One region of the Pseudoalteromonas sp. HL-AS2 genome, then DNA from elsewhere that is predicted to be linked to it. Evidence: predicted binding sites of a transcription regulator. Region 1 holds the regulator's gene; each other region holds the start of a gene.
What was found. The regulator sigma-54, encoded in region 1, starts transcription at its own class of promoters, with help from an activator protein. The targets are predictions, from matches to a motif close to GTTGGCACGNNNNTNGNNT.
Positions count from the first base shown of each region.

Region 2: RB215_RS10620 (EF-hand domain-containing protein) is a predicted target of sigma-54. The motif match lies at 4,268-4,286, and genes of this name have one in related genera.
Region 3: RB215_RS03220 (EF-hand domain-containing protein) is a predicted target of sigma-54. The motif match lies at 1,175-1,193, and genes of this name have one in related genera.
Region 4: RB215_RS02815 (DUF1328 family protein) is a predicted target of sigma-54. The motif match lies at 2,778-2,796, and genes of this name have one in related genera.

Region 1 is NZ_CP133571.1:2,662,631-2,670,288, reverse strand. It holds gene mgtE (magnesium transporter) at 1-1,255, opposite strand, end outside; gene RB215_RS12450 (HPr family phosphocarrier protein) at 1,403-1,675, opposite strand; gene rapZ (RNase adapter RapZ) at 1,719-2,564, opposite strand; gene ptsN (PTS IIA-like nitrogen regulatory protein PtsN) at 2,586-3,038, opposite strand; gene hpf (ribosome hibernation promoting factor) at 3,043-3,330, opposite strand; gene RB215_RS12430 (RNA polymerase factor sigma-54) at 3,357-4,850, opposite strand; gene lptB (LPS export ABC transporter ATP-binding protein) at 4,920-5,645, opposite strand; gene lptA (lipopolysaccharide transport periplasmic protein LptA) at 5,642-6,187, opposite strand; gene lptC (LPS export ABC transporter periplasmic protein LptC) at 6,177-6,734, opposite strand; gene kdsC (3-deoxy-manno-octulosonate-8-phosphatase KdsC) at 6,731-7,282, opposite strand; gene RB215_RS12405 (KpsF/GutQ family sugar-phosphate isomerase) at 7,283-7,658, opposite strand, start outside.
Region 2 is NZ_CP133571.1:2,276,502-2,284,159, reverse strand. It holds gene RB215_RS10640 (YHYH protein) at 1-1,445, shown strand, start outside; gene RB215_RS10635 (hypothetical protein) at 1,455-1,985, shown strand; gene RB215_RS10630 (ATP-binding protein) at 1,985-3,436, shown strand; gene RB215_RS10625 (response regulator) at 3,445-4,125, shown strand; gene RB215_RS10620 (EF-hand domain-containing protein) at 4,334-4,612, shown strand; gene RB215_RS10615 (hypothetical protein) at 4,625-5,080, shown strand; gene yghU (glutathione-dependent disulfide-bond oxidoreductase) at 5,156-5,995, opposite strand; gene RB215_RS10605 (rhomboid family intramembrane serine protease) at 6,069-6,662, opposite strand; gene RB215_RS10600 (type 1 glutamine amidotransferase domain-containing protein) at 6,777-7,460, opposite strand; gene RB215_RS10595 (LysR family transcriptional regulator) at 7,604-7,658, shown strand, end outside.
Region 3 is NZ_CP133571.1:675,044-682,701, forward strand. It holds gene RB215_RS03205 (EF-hand domain-containing protein) at 15-251, opposite strand; gene RB215_RS03210 (hypothetical protein) at 259-495, opposite strand; gene RB215_RS03215 (hypothetical protein) at 651-878, opposite strand; gene RB215_RS03220 (EF-hand domain-containing protein) at 906-1,139, opposite strand; gene RB215_RS03225 (HAMP domain-containing sensor histidine kinase) at 1,450-2,907, shown strand; gene RB215_RS03230 (hypothetical protein) at 2,909-3,451, shown strand; gene RB215_RS03235 (sigma 54-interacting transcriptional regulator) at 3,454-4,803, shown strand; gene RB215_RS03240 (DUF1543 domain-containing protein) at 4,828-5,328, shown strand; gene RB215_RS03245 (hypothetical protein) at 5,344-5,571, opposite strand; gene RB215_RS03250 (multifunctional CCA addition/repair protein) at 5,714-6,964, shown strand; gene RB215_RS03255 (hypothetical protein) at 6,983-7,147, opposite strand; gene pdsS (proteobacterial dedicated sortase system histidine kinase) at 7,298-7,658, opposite strand, start outside.
Region 4 is NZ_CP133571.1:586,740-594,397, forward strand. It holds gene alaS (alanine--tRNA ligase) at 1-90, shown strand, start outside; gene RB215_RS02795 (aspartate kinase) at 91-1,308, shown strand; gene csrA (carbon storage regulator CsrA) at 1,399-1,590, shown strand; gene RB215_RS02805 (YcxB family protein) at 1,641-2,108, opposite strand; gene RB215_RS02810 (hypothetical protein) at 2,310-2,501, opposite strand; gene RB215_RS02815 (DUF1328 family protein) at 2,567-2,737, opposite strand; gene RB215_RS02820 (OadG family protein) at 3,382-3,627, shown strand; gene oadA (sodium-extruding oxaloacetate decarboxylase subunit alpha) at 3,640-5,421, shown strand; gene RB215_RS02830 (sodium ion-translocating decarboxylase subunit beta) at 5,435-6,565, shown strand; gene RB215_RS02835 (aldo/keto reductase) at 6,695-7,658, shown strand, end outside.

The DNA.
Region 1 (7,658 bases):
TACGTTTAAGTATTATAGGAATACACGCACCCGCCACACCCGCAACAACTAAGTTCATAAACATTGCAAACGCCAGTACCGCGCCAAGCATTAAGTCCCATTGCCATAGGGCAATAACACTGGCAATTAAAACAGCCCATAAAATACCGTTTAATGCACCAATGGCGAGTTCTTTTATCATTACAAAGCGTTGGTTAGTTTGGTTAATATGACCTACTGCTATACCACGAATAACCAAGGTTAATGACTGGCTACCGGCCACCCCACCCATCGAAGGGACAATGCCGTTAAGCACGGCTAAAATAGGCAGTATTGCTAAAGTACCTTCAAAAAAGCTGGCAACAAAAGCAGCTGCCAGAGCCGTTAATAAGTTAACACCTAGCCAAACAGAGCGTTTTTTTGAGCTTTTTAAAACCGGTGCAAAGGTATCTTCTTCATCATCAAGACCCGCTAAACCTAATAAGTGATGTTCTGCGTCTTCGCGTATTACATCAACGATGTCATCGATAGTAACACGGCCAAGTAGTTGGGCATTGTCGTCAACTACTGGGGCTGATATCCAGTTATGACGTTCAAATAATTGCGCCACTTCGCTTTCATCCATCGAAATAGGAATAGACTCACAGTCTTCATCCATTAGGTCATGAACAATTTTTTCGGGCGAATTAGTTAGTAAGGTACTTAACGATAAAGCGCCTAAAAAACAGTTATGCTTATCGACAACGTAAAGGTCGTCGGTACCTTCTGGGAGTTCGCCGCGCAAGCGAATGTAACGCAGTACCACATCTAGGGTTACATCAGGGCGAATGGTTACTGTATCTGTGTTCATCAGCGCGCCAGCAGAGCGTTCCTGATAGGAGAGTGCTTGCGTAGCACGTTCTCTATCTTGAATGTCCATGGCGCTAACCACGTCTTTATAAACCGTGTCAGGCAGGCTTCGCAGTACTTCACCTAAGTCATCGTGGCCCATGTCTTCAGTGGCAGCAGCAATGTGCTTAGGTTCCATTTGGGCAATAATGCCTAAACGTACATCTTCAGAGAGTTCTTCAAGGACATCACCTTGTACATCTGGATCAACTAATTGCCAGAGCAGGCGGCGAACTTTATGTGGTGATGATTCTAGTAAAAGTGCGGTATCACAAGGAGCTGTTTTTGCCAGCATGCGCCTAACTTGAACAAACTGACCACTATTGAGTGACTTGGTCACTTGTTGTAATTGTTGTAGTGGGTAGTCTTGTTCGAAAGTTTCGGGCATTGGCGTCCTTAATTTATTTTTATAACGTTAGGGAAGAAGTTAGTCATTAACTTCGTTCAGTTTATCTTACTTTTTTTAGCCAAACTAGCTTAAGGTTTCACTAACCCTATATTTTAGCTCGTTTACTTGGTTTAAATAAAGTGCCTACTATTCTTGTTCGTTAAAGCGCTGCGCTATTAATTGGCCAACGGCATGTAAAGCATGCTCTGCATCGGGTCCTTCGCACACTACTTTTACTTCTTTACCTTGGCTGCTTTCTAGTAACATTAAAGCCAGTACGCTATCGCCAGCGGCTTCTTTTTCATCTTGAAATAAGGTAATAGATGCGTCAAATTGTACCGCTAATTGTGCTAATACGGTAGCAGCTCTAGCATGCAGGCCTAGCTTGTTTTTTATTAAAAATGTATTTTCTAAGCGCATAAGATACTCTACTTAAGCTGAACAGATGATTATTTAAATTGAATTATTTTTCTTGCTCGCGATGGCGAATTTTTACATTAGGGTGAGACATAGCAAAGCTTTCACCAATTGTTTGCGCTAAATAAACTGAGCGGTGCTGACCACCAGTACAACCAATAGCAATGGTTAAATAACTGCGATTATTACGCTCTAGGTGTGGTAACCACGTTTGTACAAAGGTTTGAATTTGCCAAGTAAATTTTTGCACAATACTATGACTAGCTAAATAATCTTTTACTGGTTGATCTAATCCAGTTAAAGGCTTGAGCTCCGGTTCCCAGTGTGGGTTTGGTAAAAAACGCGCATCAAAAACATAATCAGCACCTTTGGGAATACCATGCTTAAAGCCAAACGACTCAAAGGTAATGATAAGCTGTTTGTCTTTTTTACCGAGTATGGTTTCACGCATAGATTCAGCAAGTTGATGCACACTTAAATCGGTTGTATCAATGACATGATCAGCCCGCGTTACGAGTACATCGAGTAATTCTTTTTCCTTTTTTATTGCTAAATCTAGCGGTAGCGAATCAATCGAAAGCGGGTGCAAACGACGCGTTTCTGAATAACGGCGGATTAACGTTTGATCGTCGCTATCTAAATAAAATAACGTTGGTTTAGCAAAGTCGGGCAAGTACTCAAGAATATCGTTAAACTGCTGCTGATCTTTAGGCAGGTTACGCACGTCTATACTAACGGCTATTTTATCGTAGTTATCAGAGACACTGCGCACTAATGAAGGCAGCAAATTTACCGGAATATTATCTACACAATAGTAACCTAAATCTTCTACAACACGTAAAGCAACTGACTTACCAGAACCTGATCGGCCACTTATAATAATTAATTCCATTTACCACCCCTTTATTAGTAACTAGGATTGATCCAAAATAACTTGGTATAACGCTTCATCAGACTTTGCCGCACGCAATTGCTTACAAAACTCTTTATCGTTTAGTTTATCAGCTATTGTGGCTAGTGTTTTCAAGTGCTGCTGGTTATCGCCATCGGGCACTATAAGCGCAACAAAAATATCAACTGGACGATTATCAATTGCATCAAAATTAATAGCGGTTTCGCTTATTAAAATTAAGGCAAGAGGCTCTTGTGCCCCGCTCATACGGCCATGTGGAATTGCTATTCCTCGGCCAATACCGGTACTACCTAGCTTTTCTCTTGCCAATAAAGCAGTGAGAATATCTTGCTGAGGTAAATACGGCATTTTTTTATGCGCGAGTTCACTGATGAATTCTAAAATTCTTTTTTTACTATTAAAAAGGACCACAGCTTTGCTGCAGTCCTGGCATATAAGTGAGCTTAATTTCATAGTGTTAGTGTCGAGCAAACTTCTCTTTGTGTTTAATTACTTGACGATCGAGTTTGTCAATCAACGAGTCAATGGCAGCGTACATATCTTGGTGTTCGGTCGATGCAAATAGCTCAGCGCCACTTACAAAAATTGTTGCTTCAGCTTTTTGACTTAATTTTTCTACATCGAGAATAACATGCACATTAGTTATGTGATCTGAGTGTCTTTGCAGCTTTGCAAATTTATTATTTACATAGTCTCTTAATGAGTCTGTAATGTCTACATGACGACCAGTTAAGTTTAGTTGCATCAGCATTTTCCTCTTTGTTGTACGTCTTAAATCAAGCTTTTACGTTGATTCGACGGGGGAATAGCCAGAGATTCGCGATATTTTGCAATTGTCCGTCTAGCTACTTTAATTCCTTGCTCAGCCAATATATCTGCAATCTTGCTATCACTCAATGGTTTGGCTAAGTTTTCTGCAGCTATCAACTTTTTAATCAAGGCACGTATGGCAGTTGATGAACATTCGCCACCATTTTCGGTGCTTACATGGCTTGAAAAAAAGTACTTAAGCTCAAAAATGCCACGTGGAGTGTGCATATATTTTTGCGTAGTGACCCGTGAAATAGTCGACTCGTGCATTTCAACTATTTCGGCAACATCGTTTAAAACCATAGGTTTCATGGCTTCTGGGCCATGTTCAAAAAACGCTTGTTGCTGCTTAACAATACAATTAGTTACTTTCAGGAGGGTTTCGTTTCTACTTTCTAGGCTTTTAATAAACCATTTAGCTTCTTGTAAGTGCGAGCGAATAAATTGGCTGTCACCGCTGGATTTTACTGTACGAGACATAGCCGCATATTGGCTGTTAACACGTATTTTTGGCATGCTATCTGGGTTTAGCTCTACCACCCAGCGGCCTTTTATTTTTTTAACAGACACGTCAGGTATAACGTATTCAGACTCTTCTCTGACAATAGTATCCGCAGGCTTAGGGTTAAGCGTATGAATAAGTGTCATTATTTCTTTAAGCTCTTCTTCTTTGAGCTTAGTTTTTTTCATTAACGTACGATAGTCGCGAGCAGCGAGTAAATCGATATGATCAGTTAACACCATTTTTGTTTCGTTAATATAAGGGGTGTCTTTATCAAATTGATTTAATTGAATGCATAAGCATTCTTGCAAGCTGCGAGCTGCAATACCAACAGGATCAAATAATTGAATGCGCTTTAGCACTGCTTCTATTTCATCTAGTTCTACTTCGTGTTCGTCATCACTTTCTTGATTAAAGCTTGCTAAAAGGTCTTCGCAACTGAGGGTTAAAATACCAGAGTCATCTACGGCTTCAACGATAGCTATGGCAATAGCTTCGTCGGTAGGGCTAAAAGGGGTGAGCTGTAATTGCCACATTAAGTATTCATGCAGGGTTTCGGTTGATGCACCTTGATAAATAGATTCATCTTCAGGCATTGGCCCTGATGAAGAGGCAGGCGCTGCGCTCATATATTCATCCCATGATACATCCATGGCCATGTCGTCGCTTATGGTGTCTTTATTTAGTGCTTCACCGCTATCTTGCTCATACTCGCTTGGGGTGTCGTCAGCAGAGGCGCTAACAGTAATGTCATCTGCTTTTTGCTCGTTTTTACCTGCTGATTCTTCCGTGTAATCTTGTTCATCAACTTCAAGTAATGGGTTGCTATCAAGTGCTTCTTGTATTTCTTGCTGGAGATCCAAGGTACTAAGCTGCAATAAGCGAATAGCCTGTTGCAGTTGCGGAGTCATTGTAAGTTGCTGGCCCATGCGCAGCTGTAATGATTGCCTCATTTATCTCTAACAATCCTTATAAATTGATATGATTAATCTTAGCAGATGCTTATAGTAATAACATAAATATTACAGTTTGAACTGCTCGCCTAAATAAACATCACGTACTGTTTTATCGTTTAATACAAATTCAGGAGTACCAGATGCAATTAGCTCCCCATGAGAAACAATGTAGGCTTTTTCACAAACATCAAGGGTTTCCCTTACATTGTGGTCGGTAATTAGTACGCCAATACCACGATTTTTAAGGTGTTCTATAATTTTTTTAATATCGAGTACTGAAATGGGATCCACGCCAGCAAAGGGCTCATCAAGCAATATAAATTTAGGATCTGCAGCTAAAGCACGTGCTATTTCTACGCGGCGACGTTCACCACCAGATAGCGCCATACCTAAGCTGTCGCGAATATGTTGCAGGCTAAATTCGTCCAATAAACTATTTAGGGTTTCTTCCCTGGCTTGTTTATTTAGTTGCTTACGCGTTTCTAAAATAGCCATTAAATTTTGATACACAGTGAGCTTTCTAAAAATAGAAGATTCTTGTGGTAAATAACCAATACCTAAACGAGCACGGCTGTGCATAGGAAGTAAGGTAATATCGTTATCATCAATTAATATTTTACCTTTGTCGCTAGGTACTAAGCCTACAATCATGTAAAAGGTAGTGGTTTTACCTGCGCCATTTGGGCCAAGTAAACCAACAATGCTGCCAGCTTTTACTTCAAGTCCTACATTTTTAACAACTTCACGGCCTTTATAGCTTTTTGCTAATAGCTCTGCTTTTAATGTACTCATGGCTGACCTTTATTGAGTTTTTGTTCTTTTTTTACGTCTACAGGCACTAAAATAGTGTGTACCCGATCAGTTGAGTTTTCATCTTTTTCAGCACTTATAAGCTGTTGCTCTATATCATAGGTGATGCTTTTAGCCGTAATTTTTTGCCCAGCTTGAGAAATGTTTGCATCTCCTACCAGGGTTAAAAAACGTTTCGCTACATCGTAACGTACTTCGTTAGCGCTGGCGCTCATGACAGTGCCATCTGCTTGCTTTTCTTCAAAATATGCAGGGCTGCCCGTGGCAATTAATAGTTGTTTATTATCGCCAAGTTCGTCGCGCTTATGTACTTCTAAACGATCGGCGGTGATACGACGATTACCGTGAATTATCTCGACGTTTTTCTCAAAAATACCAACGTTTTCTTTTAGTTGGCCTTCTTGGCGGTCAGCACTAATAGAAATTTGATTAGCTAATGGGGAAGTACTTTGCTCTGCCGCATTACTATTAAATACAAGTATAAGCGATGGAATAATAAGTATTTTTGCAAGGTTATTGGTCATAATATAGTGTTCGCGTATGGTTAATTAGTTTTATCACCTCGGTTGTTAAATTGGCTTCAAGGCCTTTACCGGTGATCTTTAAATTCGGTCCAGTTATAATAACGGGCTGTTCGCTGCGCATAGTGAGTAGCATTATATCTACTTGAATATTGTCGGCGGTAATTTTGTCTATCATTGCGCCATCAATTAAGTTTTGGGCAGTTACATTACCCTCTAAAATTAATTGTCTTTCATCGTAAAGTGTTGCTTCATCAGCATTGATACGCCACGTTTTTTGTCTGTCGTCGTACAATATGAAAGTAGGTTTTTCGAATAAGGTAAATCCTAGCTGCTCGTAAAGCTCCGTCTTAACCGCAGTTACTTTATGGCTAATTTCACCGTTTTCGTCAAAAGCTGTTTGTTTTAGCTCAATGGCGGTGTAATCGGGTTTAGCTATTACTTCTGAGTCGGCTTTAGCAACCGTATTTACCTGAGTGAAATAAGGGTACCAAAGCCAAACCATACAGCCGATGAATAAAACGCTTAAGACTATGCGCGCTATATTCATGAACTGGTGCCTTGGCTAGTTAATGGTTTATTGTTTTCAAGCATAAGTAAGTCGGTTAGCTCTCTTACTGCACCAAAACCACCCGGCATTTGCGTAGTGTAATGTGCTAAGCGTTTAATTAGTGGGTGCGCGTCGTTTACTGCGACTGCAAAGCCAACTAACTCCATAACAGGCATATCAGGGCCATCATCACCAATATAAGCAATTTGCTCATCGCTCAAATTAAGCTTGTTTTTAAGTTCTTGGTAGGCAATAAGCTTGTTTTCTTGACCTTGATAAATATGCTGCACGGTTAAGCTGGTCATACGTTGTTGTACTATTTGCGAGTGCCTGCCGGTAATAACCGCTACTTCAAAGCCGCTGTTAATAAGTGCTTTAATACCAAAGCCATCTTTTGTATTAAATGCTTTTAGCTCTTCACCTTGGTTGCCAAGATAAATTCGGCCATCAGAAAATACGCCATCAATGTCGCATATAAGTAGTTTTACTTTTTTTGCGCGCGCTTTAGCGTCATCACTTAGCGCTTGATAGAGTTCTTCAAATTGCATTTATAATACTCCTGCTTTAAGTAGGTCTTGCATATTGAGTGCCCCAATAGGCTGATTATGCTCATTAATAATAATTAAGCCATTAATGCGTTTATGTTCCATGATATTAAGCGCTTGCGCAGCAAGCATATCTTGGGTTGCCGTGGTACACGATTTAGTCATTACTGCATCTATTGATGTGGTATGAATATCAACGCGTTGCTCTAAAATACGGCGTAAATCACCATCGGTAAATAACCCGGCGAGTTGCTGATTATCGTCAACTATGGCGGTCATACCTAAGCCTTTAGCTGTCATCTCAATCAGCGCATCTTTAATAGTTTGCGAAGTAGTTATAATAGGCGTATTTACACCGCTGTGCATAACATCTTTTAAG
Region 2 (7,658 bases), 390 kb from region 1:
ATGCGGGTATTGATCAAATAGTTAATGCGGGTGATACCGTTTATTTAAACGCTACGGTTGAAGATGATGGTGAAGTATCGGTTAGCTGGTCGCAAACATCGGGCACAACCGTTAGTTTATCTTTAAGTACTGCAACGTCAACAGAGTTTGTAGCACCTGAGGTATTAACCGACGAAGCACTGATATTTGAACTCAGTGCAGATGATGGCACTAATGATGTTGTTATAGATAGTGTAACAATTACTGTGCGTGCATCATCAGATTATACTAGCAATACCAGTGCAAAGCTTGCTAGTTGGCTAATTAACAAGGATACAACTTCTACTTATATACAAAATAATGGTGCAGTGGTTGAAGATGTGCAATCAGTTGAAGTTGTTAGCGTTGCACAAGATGATGCTGACGTTGAATACATGTACGTGCAAACCACAGATATTCCAAAATATGACGTAACGCTTACACAAGAGCAAGTAGACGCGCTAAATAACCGCCCACGTGCAGCCACCGATTTTTATAACGGTGTAACCTCAGCAGCAGTAGGGCAAACAATCTCTTTTGGTGAAGACATAGGTTATAACAGCAGCACTGAAAATTGTAATGATACAGGCGGTGCAGGCTATTGGCCTCCAGGACCTGGTTGTCCGACTGAACAAGCTGTAGAAGCGTACTTTCCAATAACACCCACCGATTTACCTGACACCGAAACCTGTGAAACTGGCCTAGGTACAGTTGGTTTAATGGTTAATGGCACCAGCATATTTAATTGGGGCGATGGTATGAGCTACGGTAATAATGTTTGGTATACGTTAGCGCCAATTGCCGAACAATACGATGTGGATGTATGTGGCGGACACGCTGCTAACGGAGAATATCATCATCATTTTTACACGAGCTGCTTAGCTGATTTACTTGAAGATGATGGCGATGCGCATTCACCAATTTATGGTTTTGCAGCTGATGGCTACCCACTTTATGGCCCTTATGAAAGTAACGGGCAACTTGCATTAAGCGGTTGGGAAATGCGCGATTATGGTGCATCAACAAGCGAGGGCGGTTGTGGTACGCAAGGTGAGCGAAGCTGTACTTTAGTCAATCAATACGATATTAGCCAAGGTACACAAATAAGCGATACAGGCCCAGCTATTGGCGCAGAAGTAACAACACTTTCAGGTAATACATTAAATGCCGACGACGGTTATTATTTTGAAGATTATTACTACGCCCAAAAAACAGTAGCAGGTGCACAACTTGATGAGCATAACGGCCACGATACCAACGATGGTAAAGGTTATCACTACCACATAACACTTTCGTTAGACAGCGATGGTAAATTACAGCCTTCGTTCCCTTATCAAATTGGGCCACGTTTTAAAGGTCAATTAGCTGATAATTCAATTGGTCGCTGTGATACGGGCGAAACAATGGGTCCACCACCAAGAAGGTAAGGAGTAACTATGCGTTATTTTAAATACGCATTGATCCTAACTACTGCTGTGCTATTGAGCTTTAAGCTCTTTGCGCAGCAGGAAATGATGGATCATAGCCATATGCCTATTGCAGTACCAAACGCTGCACCCACACCGGCACTGAGCCTTAAGTTATTAAAAGATAGTATGTCGGGTTATAACTTAATTTTAGATACACAGCGTTATGATTTATCAGTGCCTCCTGAGGGCGCAATGAACATGCAACAAATGATGAGCGCGACAACAAACGAAAATACCGGTTTTTTACAAGGCCACGCTCATTTATATATTAATGGCGTTAAAATACAGCGAATTTACGGACATGCATTGCATTTACCTGCTAACTTATTTAAAAGTGGTATAAATACCGTATCGGTTACTTTAAATAATCATGGTCACATGTATTGGACCGCTCAGGGCAAAAAAATAGTTGCTACGTTGTATGTTAATGATCAAACCAAAGAGTTTATAACATACCGATTTGAAAGCTTTCCTAGCAAGGTTAAAAATACGCATTAATGAAAATTCATAATAAACTTTTTTTAATACTATTTAGTTTTACCTTTAGTGTTATTGCAGGGATAGTAATACTTATACAGTGGAGTATAGGGCAAGGCGTTATTGATTTTGTTAATGCAAAAGAGATAAAAGCATTAGAACCACTTACGCTACAACTTGCAAAGCAGTATCAAAAAACGCCCTCGTGGGAGTTAGTTATTGGCGGCGACAAAAACTTTAGAATGCTTATAGAATCGCAACTAGAAAACAGCCAGTTTTTATCTAAGTTACCAAAAAGCCCTGATCCAAGAGGGCGAATGATGCGCCGGCCACCACCATCCGAGCATATTGTTTTAGGCGCGCGCCGACCACCTCCTGAAAATATTGCTCATTATGCTTTGCTTGACGAAAATAAACAGCGAATAGTGGGCAGGTATTTAAGTAATTTAAACTATATGACTACAGCCATTACAGTGAATAATAAAGCGGTTGGTTATTTAGCTGTATCCAAAAGAGATAGCTTAGTTGATGGCTACGAACTTGATTTTTTACAGCAGCAAACAAACTACTTATGGTTTATTGCTTTAGCGGCGGTACTGCTTACATTACTGGTTACCTTTTTATTATCTCGGCATTTAGTTAGCCCAGTAAAACAAATAGCTAACGGTATGCACCGCTTAACGCAAGGCAATTACGAGACTAAGCTGACCCTAGATCGAAAAGACGAACTAGGGCAGTTAAGCGAGGATTTTAATACGCTTGCATTTACGCTCGCCAAAGACGAGCAAGTACGTAAACGCTGGCTTGCCAATATTTCTCATGAGCTTAGAACGCCAATGAGCATTTTGCTTGGTGAGCTTGAAGCTATGCTACTTGGCATACGCGAGCCAAATGCAAAAAATATAAACTCGGCCAACGACGAAGCCCTGCATTTAAAGCGCTTAATAGACGATTTGCATATGATCAATAGCGCAGAGTTAGGGGGCATGCATTACACTATGCAAGCTACTGATATGGCATTGTTATTAAATACTATTGAGCAAAAATATCAGGTTATACTTGAGCAACATAATATAAAGCTTTACCTATTAAATGCTGCAAAAAATATAACCGTTCAAGCAGATAAAACACGCCTTTTACAGTTATTCGATAATATTTTAATGAACGCAGTGCATTACGCACAATGCTCTACTATTTCATTAACGGCGAGTAATATAAGTATTAAAGGGCAAATGTATTTACAGCTTATTATTGAAGATAATGGCGTGGGGGTTGAGCCGTCGCATTTATCGCACTTATTTGAGTATTTATACCGAGTAGATAGTTCGCGAAATCGCCAAGAGGGCGGTTCGGGTTTGGGGTTATCTATTTGTCAGCACATAGTTAAAGGTCATAAAGGCGAGATTAAAGCTGAAAAATCTAGTTTAGGCGGTCTTGCTATCATTATTAAATTACCCTTATTTAAAGCTTAGAGGGCACTATGCAAGAGCAAATACTGATTGTAGAAGATGAGGTTAAGCTGGCTAACTTAATAAGCGATTTTTTAACAAGCCATCATTACATAACGCATCAAATACATCATGGTAATGAAGTACTACCTTGGCTTGAAATTAACAAGCCTAGTGTGATTTTGCTCGACATAATGCTACCTGGTCAAAGCGGAATTGAATTGTGTAAAGCAATTAGGCAGTTCTCTAATGTGCCTATCATTATGGTGTCGGCAAAGGTAGAGGAGATTGACCGATTACTTGGGCTTGAATTAGGAGCCGATGACTATATTTGTAAGCCTTTTAGTTATGCAGAGCTGGTGGCGCGTGTTAAAGCTATTTTAAGGCGCTTGAATAACGTTAAGCCAAAAACCAATGTTATGCAACTTGATGAAAGCACCTACAGTGTAAAATACAAAGCAGCAAGTATTGAGCTTACCAATGTTGAGTTTCAGTTATTTAAGCCCTTGTTTAACAACCCTAACCGTATTTATTCGCGCGATAGCTTAATGGATACTATGTACGCCGATCAACGTATTGTGAGCCAGCGTACTATTGATAGTCATATAAAAAAATTGCGTAAAAAGCTGGACGAATTAACCAAAACCGACAGCGTTATTCAATCGGTTTATGGTGTTGGTTATCGCTTTGTAAATCCACAGCAGTGTAATTAACAACAAAATATTTGATTAATTAGCAAATACGATGCGTTAACGTAAGTAATTAATAGCCACTTTAGCTATTTACTCGCATTAGCATTTTGCTATCATTTTAAATTTATGCATTAGCGATATACATTATTTTTACTTCCTCATTATTTGCACATTGTTTGCATTTTTATAGCGTAATCTTTCGTTATTAATTAAACAAAAGGTTACGAGCATGAAACACTTGTCATCACTTACAATTATTACACTATTGTCGGTTGCTTTTTCAGTAAATGTTGCAGCAAGAGGCAGCGATAGCAAACCACCTAAACCTGATTTCTCAAGCATGGATACCAATGGCGATGGCGTAATTAGCTATGCAGAGTTTAGCGCTAAAAAACCACCACACGGCGAAGACGCACAAACAATTTTTGACGAAATAGATTCAGATGGTAATGGCGAAATTAGTGAGCAAGAAGTAAATGATCATAAACCACCTCGTCGTAAGCGTTGAAAGGATACTGTAATGATTAATAATATTAGCAGTAATTCTGCAAGCCTGGTGCTGCAACAAAGTAGCCAAACCGCAAAGTTAACAACAGCACAAAGTGACTTTGTAAAACAAACACTCGCTGAATTCGATGCCGAAAATTTAACGGCAGAAAACGCGCTAAGTATTCAAGCTGCACTTAAAGAGCAAGGTATAGCGCCAACAAAAGAGTTGGCTGAGCTAATGGGCGAGTTGGAGTTTGACGCTAAAAGCATAGGTGATGATGCTCGACCTGAAGGTCAGCGCCCGCCACCACCGCCTAAAAATTCAATTGAGCAAGTAAATACTAAAGATGTAGTTAGTTATTTAGATGAGTTGTTAGCGCAGTATTCAAGCCAGTTAAATGACGAAGATAAAAGTTCTATTTTATCGGCGGTTCAAGAAAAGTTTGCTTTATCACAAGGTGATTCGATACTGAGTGTTAAAGCGTAATTATAAATAAGGCAACACCTAAACTAAAAAATCAGCTATTACAGCTGATTTTTTAGTTTATCAATAACAGCAAGGTTAAAAGTCACTACTACTGTGGCGCTCTGCTAGTTGCTCTTCTTCAGGTCCCCATGTGCGGTTAACGCGACGACCACGTTTTACGCCAGGGCGTTTTGAAACCTGTTTAGCCCAACGTACAACATGAGTGTATGAGGCAACATCTAAAAATTCAGCTGCATCATAAATGTCGCCAAGCACTAAAGAGCCATACCAAGGCCAAATTGCGATATCGGCAATTGAGTACTCATCTCCTGCCATGTATTCGTTTGCACTTAAATGGCGGTTTAGCACGTCAAGCTGGCGCTTGGTTTCCATGGTGAAACGATCAATAGGATATTGCATTTTAGTGGGTGCATAACTATAAAAGTGGCCAAAGCCACCACCTAAGTACGGCGCTGAGCCCATTTGCCAAAATAGCCAGTTACGACATTCAGTTTTAGCTTTTAAATCTTTAGGTATAAGCACATCAAACTTTTCTGCTAGGTATTGCAGTATAGAGCCCGATTCAAAAATACGCGTTGGCGGCGTGGTTGAATGATCCATTAACGCTGGAATTTTTGAATTTGGATTAATATCAACAAAGTCAGAACCAAACTGATCACCATCACCTATGCTGATTAAATATGCGTCGTATTCTGCATCGGTTAAGCCCAGCTCTAACAGCTCTTCAAACATAATAGCGGCTTTTTGACCATTTGGTGTAGCAAGCGAATAAAGCTGAAATGCGTGCTCGCCAATAGGTAAGGTTTTGTCATGAGTTGCGCCGGCGATGGGGCGATTAATGCTGGCAAATTTACCGCCACTCTCACTGTCCCATGTCCAAACTTTGGGTGGGGTGTATTGATTTTGATCACTCATAAAAATAACCTCTGTTTAAATGAAATACATATAAAAAAATATATGTATTAATAAATGTGGCCATTAAAATAAATTAAAGGCGAGTTTTTTGACTTTTAAGTTTGTCGGATTTTGCTAATTTATAGCCTAAAAACAATCCGCTCAATGCTCCAAATAAGTGGCTTTCAAACGAAATATGCAAGCGCTGTGGTAGTACACCCCAAACAAATCCGCTGTAAAGTAGGGCAACGACAACAGCAATAACAATGGATTTAAATGAACGTCTAATTACGCCATAGCAAAGTATAAAACCCCACAACCCATATATAACGCCACTTAAACCAACATGAATATTACTACGACCAAATGCCCATACTAAAAAACCACCTACTAATGCGGTAAAAATAAATACGTTATAAAAACGCTTAACGCTGTATTGGCAAATCAACCAACTTAAAACCATAAAAGGCAGCATGTTACTGGCAAAGTGCCACCAACTGCCATGTAAAAATGGCGCGCTCAGTATGCCAATTAAGCCATTAATGCTGCGCGGATAAATGCCAAAACCATTAAGATTAATGCCAGGTAAGCTATTAATTAGCTGTAAAAAAAAGCAAATTGTAACAATACTAAAAATAGCGAAGCGTTTGCTTGTTAGTAATGACCGTGTGGTTGGCTTGGTTGCCATATAATAGTCCTAGTTGAGCTTAATAGTTGCCAGTATAGGAATTGTATTTACTAATGCAAAGCAATTAAAAAAGCACAGCATTAAATGCTGTGCTTTTTTACTTATAAATCGCTATTAACCTAGTTTGGTTAGTAGCTTTTTAGCAGCAAGTTCTGAGCTTGCTGGGTTTTGACCGGTAATTACTAGGCCATCTTCGAGTACAAGTACACCCCAGTCATCTGTTTTTTGATAGTCGCCGCCTTTTTTAATTAGTTCGTCTTCAACTAAAAATGGCACTATGTCGGTAAGTTGTACCGCAGCTTCTTCGCTGTTAGTAAAACCAGTTACTTTTTTACCAGCAACCAGTGCGTTGCCATCGGCATCTTTAGTATTTAAAAATACGGCACTGGCATGACAAACAGCCGCTACTGGCTTTTGCTCTTTAATAAAGTTTTCAATAAGTGCAATAGAGTCGGTGTTTTCTACTAAGTCCCATAGTGGGCCGTGGCCGCCTGGGTAAAATACCGCGTCAAAATCTGTCGAATTTACTTCACTAAGCACTTTGGTATTGGCCATTAATGCTTGTGCGGCGCTGTCTGCGTCGTAGCGTTTAGTTGCATCAGTTTGAAAATCAGCAAGAGTACTTGTAGGGTCTATCGGGGGCTGGCCGCCATTTGGCGATGCAAGAGTGACTTCAACGCCTGCATCTCTAAATGCGTAATAAGGGGCTGCGAATTCTTCTACCCAAAAACCTGTCTTTTCACCTGTGTTGCCCAATTCTGCATGTGAGGTTAAAACCATAAGTATTTTTTTAGCCATTAGAATATTCCTTTTGATGATTTAAATTAGTTAACTTTGCTACCAACTACTATATGCACTAATAATGCTTTAAACAACGATGATAAATTTAACTTTATTGATTTAATAATTGATACAATAATACAGTGGATTTAGGAGATGTTATGAAAGTGTCGTTTGAGCAGTTAAAAAGTATGGTGGTGTTTGCACAAATTGTAG
Region 3 (7,658 bases), 1.2 Mb from region 1:
TATTGGTAAATTAATTACTGACTTGCATAAAGTGTAAATTCGCTTAAAGAAAGGTGGCCGTCTTTGTCTTTATCGTAACTTGCAAAACGAGACCATAGGGCAGGGTCACTGGCTGTTTCTGCTCGGCTTAATAAGCCGTTTTGGTTACGATCAAATTTTTCAAATTGCTTGGCAATGTTATTGCTGCTGGCAAAGCTTGGTGTGCTACAAATACTAAGCGCAACGAGCGCTATATAGCTTATATTTTTCATAAATTACTCAGTAGAGGTTATTCGTAAGATAATTTTTAAATTCAACCAATGAAATTTTATTATCTTGGTTTTTATCCCATTTGCTAAAGTTGTTTAGTAAGTGCGGTTGAGCCTCAAGCTCATGGTGAATTAAATAGCCGCTTTGATCTGTATCAAGGTGATCAAAACGTTGCTTTACATCAAGTGCTAATGAATTAAAGCTTAGTAATAATAAGCAACTAACTAAACAAGCGCGTATCTTCATGGTGCTCCTTCGCAAAGCTCATTTTAATGTCATTCGTAATAAAATAAAGTACTTGCCATAATTTAACGCCCAACATTAAATCCATTTACACACTCCCTCAGGGGTTATAGCAAATACTTTTAGTTAATTTTACAAGACCAAACTTGAATTTAAACTTAAGGCTTAAACGCCTCAAACTCTTTTTTAGAGATCATTTCATCGTTATTTACATCTAAATCAGAAAACTGTTTCATTACTTCTTTATCTTTTTTGGCTTCGGTAATAGATATTTTTCCATCCATATTTTTATCTAAAAAAGCAAAACGAGCATTAAACGATGAAGCCAGGGCAGTAGCACTAATAACTAAAAACAGTAACGAAAATGCGGCTATAAGCTGTTTCATAAAAAACTCCTTTGGTTACTAGGTTAGTTACTTAATAAACTGTTTAAACTCATCTAGCGACAGCTGACCATTTTGATCAGTATCTATTTGTGAAAAGTTTTCATGAAGTACGGCGTCCTCACCAGCTTCAGCTTCGCTGAGAGTACCGTTACTGTCTTTATCAAGTTCATTAAAAGTAGCTTGTACATCCATTGCCAGCGCGTTAGCGCTCAAAAAGCCTAGCGCAACGATTGGCATAATAATTAAAAAGCGATTACTCATGGTCATTTCCTTATAAGATAAACTTAGATTAACTATTACAAAAACGATGCCAATTATTTTTACCGTTTAAATTCAGTTACTTATGGTTTTTGGTGTTATAGGTTAAGCAAGTTTTACAGGTATCTGTGTGTTTTTTGCAACGAAATTTGGCTTATAAATAAAGAAGCAATATAAATCAAAGAGTTGAGTTGTTGCTGTTTGGCAACAGGCGGCTTTGCAGTACGAATAACAGATATATAAATTGATTCAGCTAGTGTATAACTTAAACGCTTAATAATAGGCTGTTTAAAGTTACTAAAGGATGGATGCAATGCCAGCAGCGATGGCTGAAAAATACAAAGCAATACTTAATTGGCGCCCTAATTTAATTAGCCAGTTTGTAATGAGTATGCTGCTGTCGTTATTACCCTTATCGTTAGTGGTTATTGTATTTTTAAATGCGCTTAATAAGCAGTTAGCTGTAACTCAGCAAATTGTTAGTAATAACTACCAAGTAACTAAATCGTTTAATATTTTAAAACAAGAACTCAATAGTTTAGAGCGCGCTACTCGGCAAAATTGGGTACTAAAAAGTGAGTCACTCGATACGCTCATAGTTGATAAGTGGCAAGCATCGCTACAAAGTATTGAAGATCTTACACGTATAGCGCCCAGTAAAAGTCACACCGCACAATGGCAGCGTTTAACGAATACTCTGCAACTAGCACACACTCGACTTGTTGAACAAAAACAACAGCAGGTAGCCTTGTTTTTACCTATTAGCGATTTACTCGCCGAACTTACCTTATGGTTACGCGATAAAAGCGAAACCCAAATTACTAATAATCAAAAAGAAATAGCGCAGTTACAAACTTCATTTATTAACTGGCTAGTGGCGCTAATTCCGCTAACACTCTTAGTAGGAGGCGGTTTTTTGTGGCGTATAAGTGGCCGCTTAAAAAGCCTGACTAAAATTATTGGTAAATTAGGGCAAGGTGACTGGCAACAAAAAATAGCCGTGCAAGGCTCAGCAGAGCTAGTTGAATTAGGTAATAAATTACAATGGGTGCAAGCTCAGTTACATATACTTGAGCAGCAAAAAGACACCTTTTTACGCCACGTTACCCACGAACTTAAAACACCTCTAGCCTCAATGGTCGAGGGCACCGACTTGCTCAGCGATGAAATAGTTGGCCCTATAACTAAAGAGCAACGCGCTGTACTTGAGCTTATTAGCCAGTCTATGGTGCGCCTTCGTACTATGATTGACAGCCTACTTAGTTATAACGCGATTCGTACTAGTAAAGACAGCGTAAGTGAGGTTGAGTTTAATCATTTAATTAATAAAATTAATAGTCATTTTGAGCACCGCCTAACAGCCCGAGAGCAAACCCTTATTTGGCATAACAACTTACCTAATAAGGCGCTTGCGTTACCTGGGGAGTTAATTGAAATGATTTTAGTGCAATTAATTTCTAATGGCTTAAAGTTTTCACAACACGGGCAGGCAGTATCTATAGCGTTAACCTTTGAGCACAGTAAGCTAAAAATGGCGATAAGCGACGAGGGATGCGGAATTAAAGAGCACGAAAAAGCACATGTTTTTAGCGCATTTTATCAAGGTAAGCATAGCAAAAATGTTACGCTACAAGGCAGTGGCTTAGGCTTAACTATTGTTAAAGAGTCAGTAGAGCAATTAAACGGACAATTATTAATAGAGCAAAATGAACCCCAAGGTTGTCGATTTTTAATTACGCTTCCCATAATAACAAATCAAGGAGTTAACTAGCATGACCTCGCGTTTAATGGCTATTTTATGTGTGTGTGGCAGTGCCATCATTTTATCGGGGTGCAAAACTAATAACCCCCAACAGCAAGTGGTTGATAGCCCAGTGGCGCAAACTCAAACTAAAGTAACGAGCGATAAAAACAGCCAGCCAAGCCCAAAGCCTCGGCCTAAAAGCGATCCTATGTATCCCCCTGCGGAGCAAGTAATAGCCTGGCATGCTAATAAATGTGGTGGTTTTAAGTTAACCCCAGATAACAAAGATTTTGTTGGCGAAAAAGAACTAAAAAACTTTTTTCAATTTATGTGTTTAAACACTAGTAGCGATCCTAATACGGTAATGAGTAAGTTACTTAAACTTGACCAAGCTTACTATTGGCCAGACGATATAAAACAGTATTTATGGCTACAAAAACAACAAGTAACACTACAAATAAATGCTAAAAAAGAGCAGCAAGCACTTAATAATAAAATGCAACAAACGCTCTCGTCATTAGCAACCATAGAGCAGCAACTGTTATTACGCGAAGAAACTAAGGAGCAGTAGTTATGCCAGCAATAAAACCGCAAGGTGCAAAAGTATTATTAGTGGATGACGATGCCAGCTTATTAAAATTGCTTGCTATTCGTATCGAATCAAAAGGCTACGAGGTTACCACCTGCGAGAGCGGCCTAACTGCGTTACAAATATTAAAAAGCCAAGTGTTCGATGCCGTAGTAACCGACCTGCGCATGGACGAAATGGATGGCATGGCACTGCACCGCCAATTGCAAAGCCGCTATCCGGCATTGCCCGTTATTATGATGACAGCGCATGGCTCTATTCCTGATGCGGTAGAGGCTACCAAACAAGGCATTTTTGCATTTATTACCAAACCAATAGATAAAGACGAGTTATTCGACAGCTTAGCAAAAGCGATAGAAATACACGGCGTAAATGCCGATGAAATAATACCCACTAGCAATATAGTTACCCGTAGCGGCGCTATGCTACATTTGCTAGAGCAAGTTAAACTGCTAGGGCCAACGCAAGTTAACGTATTAATATCGGGAGCCAGTGGTACGGGTAAAGAGTTATTAGCTCAAGCTATTCATCAGCATAGCCATGTAAGTAAAGGCCCATTTGTAGCGATAAACTGCGGCGCAGTACCGGGTGAACTGCTAGAGTCAGAATTATTTGGTCATAAAAAAGGCTCGTTTACTGGGGCAATAAAAGATCACCAAGGACTGTTTCAACAAGCTGAGGGAGGCACCTTATTTTTAGATGAAATAGGTGATATGCCGCTAAATTTACAAGTTAAGTTACTGCGCGTATTGCAAGAAAAAACCATACGTCCAGTCGGCTTTCAAGAAGAAATAGCCATAGATGTTCGCATTGTATCGGCAACTCATAAAAACCTCCCCGAAGCGATTATAAATCAGCAGTTTAGGGAGGATTTATACTACCGCTTAAACGTGGTTAATTTAAAACTCCCTCCTTTGTGCGAGCGTCGCGAAGATATAAGTCTACTTGCAAAATACTTTAGCGCCAGTATTGCAAAGCGAATGAAGCAAAGCGAAAAACACTTTGCCAACGACGCCATGCACGCACTCGTGCGTTACGACTGGCCAGGTAATATTCGCCAACTTCAAAACGTGGTAGAGCAAGTTGTAGCACTTACCCCAAGCGAAGTTATTTCAGAGCATTTAGTGCTAAGTGCATTAAATAGCAACGAAAAAAATGTAGAGCCATTGTCGCTAAACGACGCTAAAAAAGAATTTGAACGCGACTACGTAATAAACACCCTTAAAATGGCTGGTGGAAATGTCGCCGAAGGCGCAAAACTAGCTAAACGTAACCGTTCAGATTTTTATAAACTGATTAAAAAGCACAATATAGATGTTGATAATTTAGCTTAAATAACCAATTTATAGGAACTAAACATGCAGTTATTCATGGTGTATTTAGGTGGGCGAATTCAGGGCTGTCACATAGAAATGCACGACATTCGTTTTGTAGTTGGGCAAAACATTGAGCAAACCTATACTAAATTAAAAAGCCAATGGGTGGGCGACAAAAACAGCGTGCATATGGATAGCTACATGGCAATTAACCACATAGATGGTTATAAAGTTACAGTAAGCGACACGCCCGTTGAGCAAACTAAACAGCTTTACTTTGTAAACTTAGGCGCCTACAGAAGCGATTTAATGGCTGAGCAACACGACTTTACACTGTATGTAGCAAGCAGTAGTCAAGAGGCCAAACAGCGCGCTAAAAACGATTTACTCGCTGGCTTTAGCCATATTCATAAAGATGATTTACACGACGTAGACGATTGCTTTGCAATAGATTTACTCGACAGCCAGCTTAGTATAAAACTGACCCCAAGTGGGCAAGCACAAAAAATTAAACCTGATTGGTTTGGTTATCATGTACTTTAAACACATAACGCAGGATTAAGAATCCTGCTCGTTTTGTTCTTTTTTTTCGCTTTTAGCCGCCATTTTAAAGGCTACAACCACTAAGCCAAACATTGCAAATGGTAGCGCTGCTAACATGTATTCAATCATGTTACTGTCTTGATAATCTGCTTGCATAAAAAAGTGCCCCACCACACACATTAAAATAACCACCAGTAATATAGGCAGTAGCATGAGTTCTTTTTTTGCAGAGTGCTTTTTCATTGTTGTTATGACTTTAGCTAAAAATAAAGCGCTATTGTAATGAGCAAGTTAGCGGTAGGTCAAACTACTCAGACTTTTAATATGGTTTTGGGTATAATTAGTACCATTAATTGCAGTTTTGGTATTTGTTTTTGGAGGTTACGTGGATAAAGCATTGGAGCAGGTTTACCTAGTTGGTGGTGCAGTGCGTGATTTACTGCTAAAAAGAGCATCAAATGACAACGATTATGTTGTTATTGGCGAAACGCCACAGACAATGGAAGCGTTAGGCTTTGTGCCAATAGGTAGCGACTTTCCGGTTTACTTACACCCAAAAACCAAAGAAGAATATGCACTTGGGCGCACTGAGCGAAAAAGTGGTAAAGGCTATACCGGTTTTGTGGTTGATGCCAGCCCAGATGTGACTCTAGAGGAAGACTTAGCCAGACGTGATTTAACTATAAACTCTATGGCGCTCGATGCTAACGACAATATAATTGACCCATTTAACGGCCAACAAGACCTTAAAGATAAAATACTGCGCCATACAACAGATGCATTTGTAGAAGACCCAGTGCGGGTGTTGCGTATAGCTCGCTTTTTAGCCCGTTTTGGCAGCGAGTGGCGTATACATCCGAGCACTTATGCGCTAATGCAACAGCTTAAGCAGCAAGGCGAGCTTAATCATTTAGTGCCAGAGCGAGTATGGTTAGAGACCGAAAAAGCCCTGGGTGAAAAGCATCCCGAACTTTATTTTCAAGCGTTGCAAGGCTTAGGGATTTTTCCCGAGCTTGAGAAAATGGTTAATGTGCCGCAACCTAAACAACATCACCCCGAGGGTGATGTGTTTGTGCATACCATGTTAGTACTTAGGCGTGCAGCCGATTTGAATTTTGATTTAGCAACGCGTTTTGCTGCATTAACTCACGACTTTGGTAAAGCGATCAGTTTTAAAAAACGCGGTAATTTACGTGGCCATGAACGAGATGGGGTTGCTGTAGTTGAACAGTTTTGTGAACGCTTAAAAATACCTAATTGCTTTCGCGATATTGGCGTACTTACTAGCGATAATCACACTCTTTGTCATACATTAGAGCAATTAAGGCCCGAAACGGTTCATAAGTTAATTGTGACTAATTTAAACGCCTTGGTTCATCCACAACGTTTTATTGCTTTTACTCAAGCATGCCAATGCGATGCACAAGGGCGCGGCGAAACACTCGTAGATAAACCTTACCCGCAAGCAGCTAAGCTGCGTGCTATTCATGCAGAACTATTAAAGCTAGATAAAAAACAAGTGGTACAAGCTGCACTTAACAGCGGCAAAAAAGGCCCAGAAATAGGCGAGGAAGTTAAACAAGCGGAAATAAACTGTGTAAAAGCGTTTTTAACACGAGAAAAACAGGCACAGTGAGTAGGGCATTAAAAGTAATTAAATTAAGTAACTTGATGTGCTGTTATCTTTATTGCACTGGCGCTGCGTTACTTTTTTATAGTTGCGGTTTTGGCTCTGCTCGCTTACAGGTTTAGTGCTTGTTGTTGGCCTATATAATTCAAATATAAAATCTAGCTCTTCTTGCTCTAATAGTGGGTGCATGATTAAACCTTAGCTTAGGGTGATTAGCGCTAGGTTAGGGTTTTGCCACTGAATTAAAAGTGAACAGTTACATTTTAACTCTTACTAAATTGTAACCCAAAAAAAGCCAACCCAGTGGCGAGTATTAGTTAAGTAAATTACAACCCACTTTTACTTAACTAATGGCAGGCTTACAGTAAACACTACGCCATCGCCCTGTTGATTGTTTTTAGCGGTTACACTGGCATTATGGTAGTCGCACACCAACCTTACAATATAGAGTCCTAATCCTAAATGTGGCTGTTGCTGCATTTGCTGGCTACGCACCGACACCATAGAATCAAAAATATGCTCAGTTAAACCGACAGGTAATAATGGACCATAATTCCCTACGGTTAAAATTGCTGCACTGTCGTTTTGTTTTAAGCTAACACTAATTGGCTTTTCTGCGTGGCTAAATTCAATTGCATTATTAATTAACTTATCGAGCAGTTGCGCTATAAACTCTGGTGCGCCTTGCATAGGAAGCGCA
Region 4 (7,658 bases), 1.1 Mb from region 1:
ATGGCACAAGCGGGTGGCTCTGAGCCAGAAAACCTAACTGCAGCATTAGACAGTGTAACAGCTTGGTTTACTGAGAAAACACAAGCTTAAGTGGCACTTATTGTTCAAAAGTTCGGTGGCACTTCAGTTGGTTCAATAGAGCGAATTGAAGCGGTTGCCGACCTTGTTGTTAAAACTAAACAACAAGGCCATCAAGTGGTTGTAGTGCTCTCGGCTATGTCGGGAGAAACCAACCGCTTAATTAATCTCGCCAAACAAATAGATACTCGGCCAAGTAGCCGTGAACTTGACGTATTAATTAGCACCGGCGAGCAGGTTTCGGTGGCTTTATTAGCTATGGCTATTATTAAACGCGGTCATTCTGCTGTGAGTTTATTAGCCGATCAGGTTAATATTTTAACCGATAATATGTTTGGCAAAGCCCGTATTACAGATGTAGCTGCAACGCGTTTAAAACATGAGCTTGAGCATAACCGTATTGCAATTATTGCGGGTTTTCAGGGCCGTGATATTGAAGGAAATGTAACTACATTAGGGCGTGGCGGTACCGATACTTCGGCGGTTGAAATTGCTGGAGCAATAAAAGCTGACGAATGTCAGATCTATACCGACGTTAACGGCGTATATACTACAGACCCTCGTGTTGAACCTAATGCACGACGAATGAGCCAAGTTACCTTTGCTGAAATGCTAGAGTTAGCAAGTTTAGGGGCTAAAGTATTGCATATTCGTTCAGTTGAAGCGGCAGGAAAGCACAATGTGCCACTTAGGGTGCTATCAAGTTTTTACCCTGATGCTGGTACATTGATTAGTTTTGAGGAGAGCGATATGCCTGGTAATGTCGTTTCGGGTATTGCGTTTAATCGTGATGAATGTTTAATAAATGTAGAGGGTGTACTTAGTGGTACACAATATCTTGCAAAGATTTTGAAACTTTTTGCAGATAATGGCATCGAAATAGATATGATTAATCAAGTTAATCATAATGTTGACAAAGTAGACTATGCTTTTACTGTACACACAAATGATTATTTACACGCATTAGACGTTTTAACAGAGCAGCAAGCTCAGTTAACAGCACAAAATATTTTTGGGTTAACAACAGTGGCTAAAGTGTCTGCTGTTGGTATGGGTATGAAGTCACATTCGGGTGTTGCTAGTTTATTTTTTGATGCATTAGCTGCAGAAAATATTAATGTTATTTTAGTGTCTACATCAGAAATTAAAATATCGGTTTTAATAGATGAAAAATACCTAGAGTTGGCTGTTCGTGCATTACATAAGATATTTTTAACAGAAAATGAATAGATTGATAGGTTTTACTTACTTTTTAGTCTAATTTTCATTAAAATGTTTTAGCGGAATCTTATAATTTTATTGGAACAAGGGAGCAAAAGAATGCTAATACTAACTCGTAGAGTAGGTGAAACCCTAATGATCGGTGACGAAGTAACCGTTACTGTTCTAGGTGTTAAAGGGAATCAAGTTCGAATCGGTGTTAACGCACCAAAAGACGTTTCAGTGCATCGTGAAGAGATTTACATGCGTATTCAAGCTGAAAAGTCTAACCCTGAACCTGGCAATGCTTAATCAGCAATGTATATAACTTAGTTACATACTGAGTTATTGCCAAAAGCCACTCACTGAGTGGCTTTTTTGTGTATAAAATTAAGTGTTTCGGCAGTTAATATGTGCTTGGATATATACTGCATACCTTTTTTGTTTTTTAATAGTATGCCGCGCTCTGTGGTTATAACTTCGTTAATATCTGACCACAGAAGTTGGGTGTTTTTATAAAAGTTACTCGATTTAATCCCTTCTTCGTCAAAGGTAAGGGTGACCTCAGAACCCGAGGCTTTGCTTAGCATTTGTCTAGTAACCCACCAAGGACGGCGATAATAAAAGGCAATACATTCGAGTACCGCAACCATGATCAGAAAAGATCCTAGGTAATGATCGTCTAAACCATAAATTCCAAATAAACCGAGTGCTACTAATAGCGCCAATAAAAAGTATTTTGGTTGCGCGCGCTTGCTATGCGCAACTGATTCGTCAAAGCACTCATAAAAATAAGGCTTATCAAGCGTGTAGGTTGTTGTAAGTGTCATATAGAAGTTCTTAAAACATAGTTATATGCATTTTAACAAGCTAACCAGTAAATGCGCAGTTATATAATAAATAACTGCATAATAGATAAAGATATTGGCGTTTATTATTTATCAGATCCAACCTTTAATTTAGATATTATTTTATTACACACATAAAAAAACGGCTCATTTTAGAGCCGTTTTTTTAATAAATTAGAAGAATTAACAGTTAGTTTCTTCTGCATTTACACCTTCTTTTACTTCTTCACATGCATCTTCAACTTTGTTTTGCACATCAGTTACTGCTTCGTCAATACGTTCACCAGCATCTTCTGCGTGGTTATCTTCACAGCCCATAATAAATAAACTTGCGAATAGGCCAATTAGTGCTGCTCTTAAAGTTGTCGAATTCATAATGTAATTCCTTGTAAATTTTGATTTAAATGATTTTTAATTAGTTTAAAACTTTAGTTTGTTACCTAGGGCTTTTTGCCACGTAGGGCACCCGATACTAAAGATATAACTAAAAGTATTAAAAATATAAAAAATATAATTTTTGCAATACCCGCTGCGGCGCCTGCTATACCACCAAAACCTAACACTGCAGCAATTAAAGCAATTACTAAAAAAGTGATTGTCCAGCGTAACATTGTATTCTCCTTGGTTTATCAAATTTGCTCAATGGATATGATGCGAGTTACGTGCCATTGTTTTTTTTGCTTTTAAATCAATGGTTTGCTTTTGTTTGTGTTATTTCAGCGTGCACTCAATGGTAAGTTTTACGCTTTGCTATGTAATTTATTCATACTGATACAAGTGATTATGGATGTTAGTTTTTTATAAGAGAAGTTAGCGCATATTGATTTTTAGAATGGAGTTTAAGAGCTATTAAATTGCAGTTCGAGACTTGCGAGCATAGCGGGCTTAATAACAGCGGCTATTTAAATGGTTGAATAATTAACAAATATATTTGGTAAGACCAATTGCCAGTGGTGAAATTACTTTATGCTAATAGAACTGTTAACGCTTTACTTTAAGTGCATTATTAACGGTTTTTAGGTCGCCTATATAACTTTTATTTATATTCACTATTTTTATTATCTATGTAATAGCGCGTATCTAGTCCTTTTTGTAGTGTTAAGTTAATTAATAGCATGTTAGTTTTGTTTAAATTGGTTTTACCAATTTACAGGCTATAGACAAAACACTGTTTTTTGTTATTATTCGGTGAATAATTATTTACGTAAAATGATTTTTTATTTTGATTTCGGTATAAGTTTTATAGGAGAGGAAAATGGATATCGCTGCTTTACTTACAACAGCAAGCAACTTAATGCTAACCGGTATGGTGGGGGTGTTTGTGTTTCTGTCATTATTAATTACCTGCGTTACGGTTATGTCTAAGCTGGTATCTCGCTTTGCAGAGCCTGAGCTTGCAATGCCTGCCAGAACACCGTCTTTTAAATCACAAGGTGTGCCTAATGAGCACATCGCCGCAATTAGTGCTGCCATTGCTCAGTACAAAACAAACAATAATTAAAGGAGCACTTAAATGGCTAAATTAAAATTAACAGAACTGGTACTACGTGATGCGCATCAATCATTGTTAGCAACTCGTATGCGCCTTGACGATATGCTACCGATTGCAAAAAAGCTTGATGATGCAGGTTATTGGTCTATTGAGTCGTGGGGTGGAGCTACGTTTGATTCGTGTATTCGTTATTTAGGTGAAGATCCTTGGGAGCGTATTCGCGCACTAAAAAAAGCGATGCCAAATACTAAACAGCAAATGCTATTACGCGGTCAAAATTTATTAGGTTACCGCCATTATGCTGACGATGTAGTAGAAAAATTTGTAGAGCGTGCCCATAAAAATGGCGTTGATGTATTTCGTATATTTGATGCAATGAACGATGTACGTAATCTTGAAACGGCAATTAAAGCGGCTATAAAAGTAGGCGCACATGCCCAAGGGACTATTTCTTATACAGTAAGCCCTGTTCATACGCTTGATATGTGGTTAACGCTAGCTAAGCAGTTGGAAGATTTAGGCTGTCATTCAATTTGTATTAAAGATATGGCGGGTTTATTAAAGCCGTACGATGCTGAAAAACTAATTAAAGCACTAAAAGAAACTGTATCTATTCCAATTGCAATGCAGTGCCACGCCACAACAGGTTTAAGTACTGCGACTTATCAAAAAGCGATTGATGCAGGCATTGATATGCTCGATACCGCAATTTCATCTATGAGTATGACTTACGGACACACCGCAACTGAAACTATTGTATCGATAGTTGAAGGGACTGAGCGTGATACTGAGCTTGATTTAAATCACCTTGAAGAAATTGCTGCTTACTTTAGAGATGTACGTAAAAAATACGCGGCATTTGAAGGTAGCTTAAAAGGGGTTGATGGCCGTATTTTACTCGCGCAAGTACCTGGTGGCATGTTAACTAACATGGAAAACCAGCTTAAAGAGCAAGGCGCAGCAGATAAGCTTAATGAAGTTTTACTTGAGATCCCACGTGTACGAGAAGATTTAGGCTTTTTACCGCTTGTTACACCAACGTCGCAAATCGTAGGCACTCAAGCGGTACTTAATGTACTAACGGGTGAGCGCTATAAAACAATTACTAAAGAAACAGCTGGCGTATTAAAAGGTGAATATGGCCTAACACCAGCACCCATGAATAAAGAGCTACAAGAGCGTGTGCTTGATGGAGCAGAGGTAATTACTTGTCGTCCTGCAGATAATATTGCACCTGAGCTTGCAACGCTTGAGGCTGAATTATTAAAAGAAGTACAAGAGCAAGGTTTAACTCTTGCTGATGAGCAAATTGATGACGTACTAACGTATGCATTATTCCCACAGGTTGGTTTGAAGTTTATTAAAAACCGTAACAACCCAGATGCATTTGAGCCAGTTCCTTGTGTTGAAGATAAAAGCAATAAAGCTCCCTCTAAATCAGCTTCAAATAACAACAGCGTTAAAGCTGAGCAATACAGCGTAAAAGTAGACGGTAAAGTTTACGACGTTGTTGTAGCTCAAGGCGGCGAGCTTAAAGAAGTTACATTAAAAGACTCAGAACATATTCCTCAGTCTGCTTCGGTTGCATCAGGCGAAACACTTAACGCACCTTTAGCCGGTAATATTTTTAAGATAAAGGTAAAAGCAGGGCAAGTTGTGAATGAAGGTGATGTAGTGATTATTATGGAAGCCATGAAAATGGAAACTGAAATACGCGCTACGCACACCGGAACAATTGCTGAAGTGTTAGTTGGTGAAGGCGATGCTGTAACTACCGGCGACGCTATGATTGCATTAGCTTAGGAGTAAATAGAGGATGGATGGTATTTTAAACCTCTGGCATGCGACAGGCATTGCTAACTTTACATTTCCAGCGTTGATTATGATTGCGGTAGGCTGTTTATTATTGTTTTTGGCAATAGCCAAAAAATTTGAACCCCTATTATTATTACCTATTGGCTTTGGTGCAATATTAACTAATATTCCGGTGGCAGGTTTATCCGACCCCGGCGGCTTACTGCATTATGTGTATTATGTAGGTATTGATACCGGTATTTTTCCACTATTAATATTTATGGGAGTAGGCGCGTTAACTGATTTTAGTGCGCTAATTGCTAACCCTCGTATGTTGCTATTAGGTGCGGCTGCACAGTTTGGTATTTTTGCTACACTGTTTGGCGCTATTTTACTTAACTATGTACCTGGTTTTGAATTTAGCCTGCAAGATGCGTCGGCTATTGCGATAATTGGTGGAGCTGATGGCCCAACCGCTATATTTTTAGCCTCTAAACTGGCACCCGACTTGTTAGGTGCGATTGCGGTAGCTGCTTATTCGTATATGGCATTAGTGCCAATTATTCAGCCGCCAATTATGCGCGCATTAACCACGGTTGAAGAGCGCCAAATAAAAATGCCAGAGCTGCGTAAAGTATCTAAAAAAGAGAAAATTATTTTTCCATTAATGGTACTTAGCTTAACGGCTATGTTTTTACCGGCAGCTATACCGCTGGTAGGTATGTTTTGTTTAGGTAACTTAATGCGAGAGTCGGGTGTTGTTGATAGATTAAGTAACAGTGCTCAAAACGAAATCATCAATGTTACAACTATATTTTTAGGTTTAGCTGTAGGCTCAAAGCTTGCTGCAGATAAGTTTTTAACTGTTGAGACGATTGGTATTTTAGTGCTTGGCGCACTGGCTTTTGCAATTGGTACGGCATCTGGCGTATTTATGGCGAAAGGGTTAAATAAAATATCTAAAACGCCGATTAATCCATTAATAGGTGCTGCGGGAGTATCGGCTGTACCCATGGCGGCGCGCGTAGTAAATAAAGTAGGCCTTGAGAGCAATCCACATAACTTTTTACTTATGCATGCAATGGGGCCAAATGTTGCCGGAGTACTAGGCAGTGCAGTTGCAGCAGGTATTTTATTAGCACTTGTTGGCTAACATCAATTTTAAAATCCAACCGATTAGCGCAGTTTACTGCGCTTTTTTTATGCTTAATTTATAGGGATAGGTTTTTATCGACTGTTTTTGTTACAGTAAGCTACTTGTAATTAATTAAGGATAGCCGGCATGCATGACACTCCTTTGGCAAAATATTTACCTAATGTTAGCAAGCTCATATTTGGTTGTATGGGACTTGGGGGAGGCTGGAATAAAGACCCCTTAACTAATACTCATACCCATACCCAGCAGGCACGTGTTTGTATAGATACAGCAATAGCCGGTGGCATTAATCTTTTTGATCACGCCGATATTTATACATTTGGTAAAGCTGAGCAGGTGTTTGGCCAAGTCCTTAAGCAGCGCCCAGAGCTGAGAGAGCAAATTTATATCCAGTCAAAGTGCGGAATTCGTTTTGCCGATGAGCAAGGGCCAAAGCGCTACGACTTATCAAAGCAATGGATTGAGCAATCAGTAGAGGGCTCTCTTAAGCGGTTAAATACTGATTATTTAGATGTACTTATGCTGCACAGACCCGACCCTTTGATACAAGTTGAAGAAGTAGCTCAGGTATTTAGTCGCTTAAAAGAAAGTGGCAAAGTACGTCATTTTGCGGTGTCTAATATGTCGCAGCAACAAATACAGTTTTTACAAACAGCCCTTGATATGCCCATAGTTGCCAACCAAATTGAAGCAAGCTTAAAGCAATCAGCCTGGGTTGATGAGGGGGTATATGTCGGTAACCGCGATGGCAAAGACATTAACTTTACTCCCGGCTTTATAGAATATTGCACCGAGCAGGAAATACAAATTCAAAGCTGGGGTAGCTTATGCCAAGGATTATATTCAGGAAAACAGCTGCAAAATGCATCACCAGCAGATATTAATACCGCTATATTAGTGGCTAAGTTAGCAGCACTTTATAGCACGTCTGCCGAGGCTATTGTATTGGCTTGGTTACTGCGCCATCCGGCGTTAATTCAACCGGTAATAGGCACAACTAATGCTAAGCGACTGGCTGCATCGTGCAGCGCTGTAAATATAGAATTAACCCGAGAGCATTGGTATGCATTATATGTCAGCGCCAAAGGGC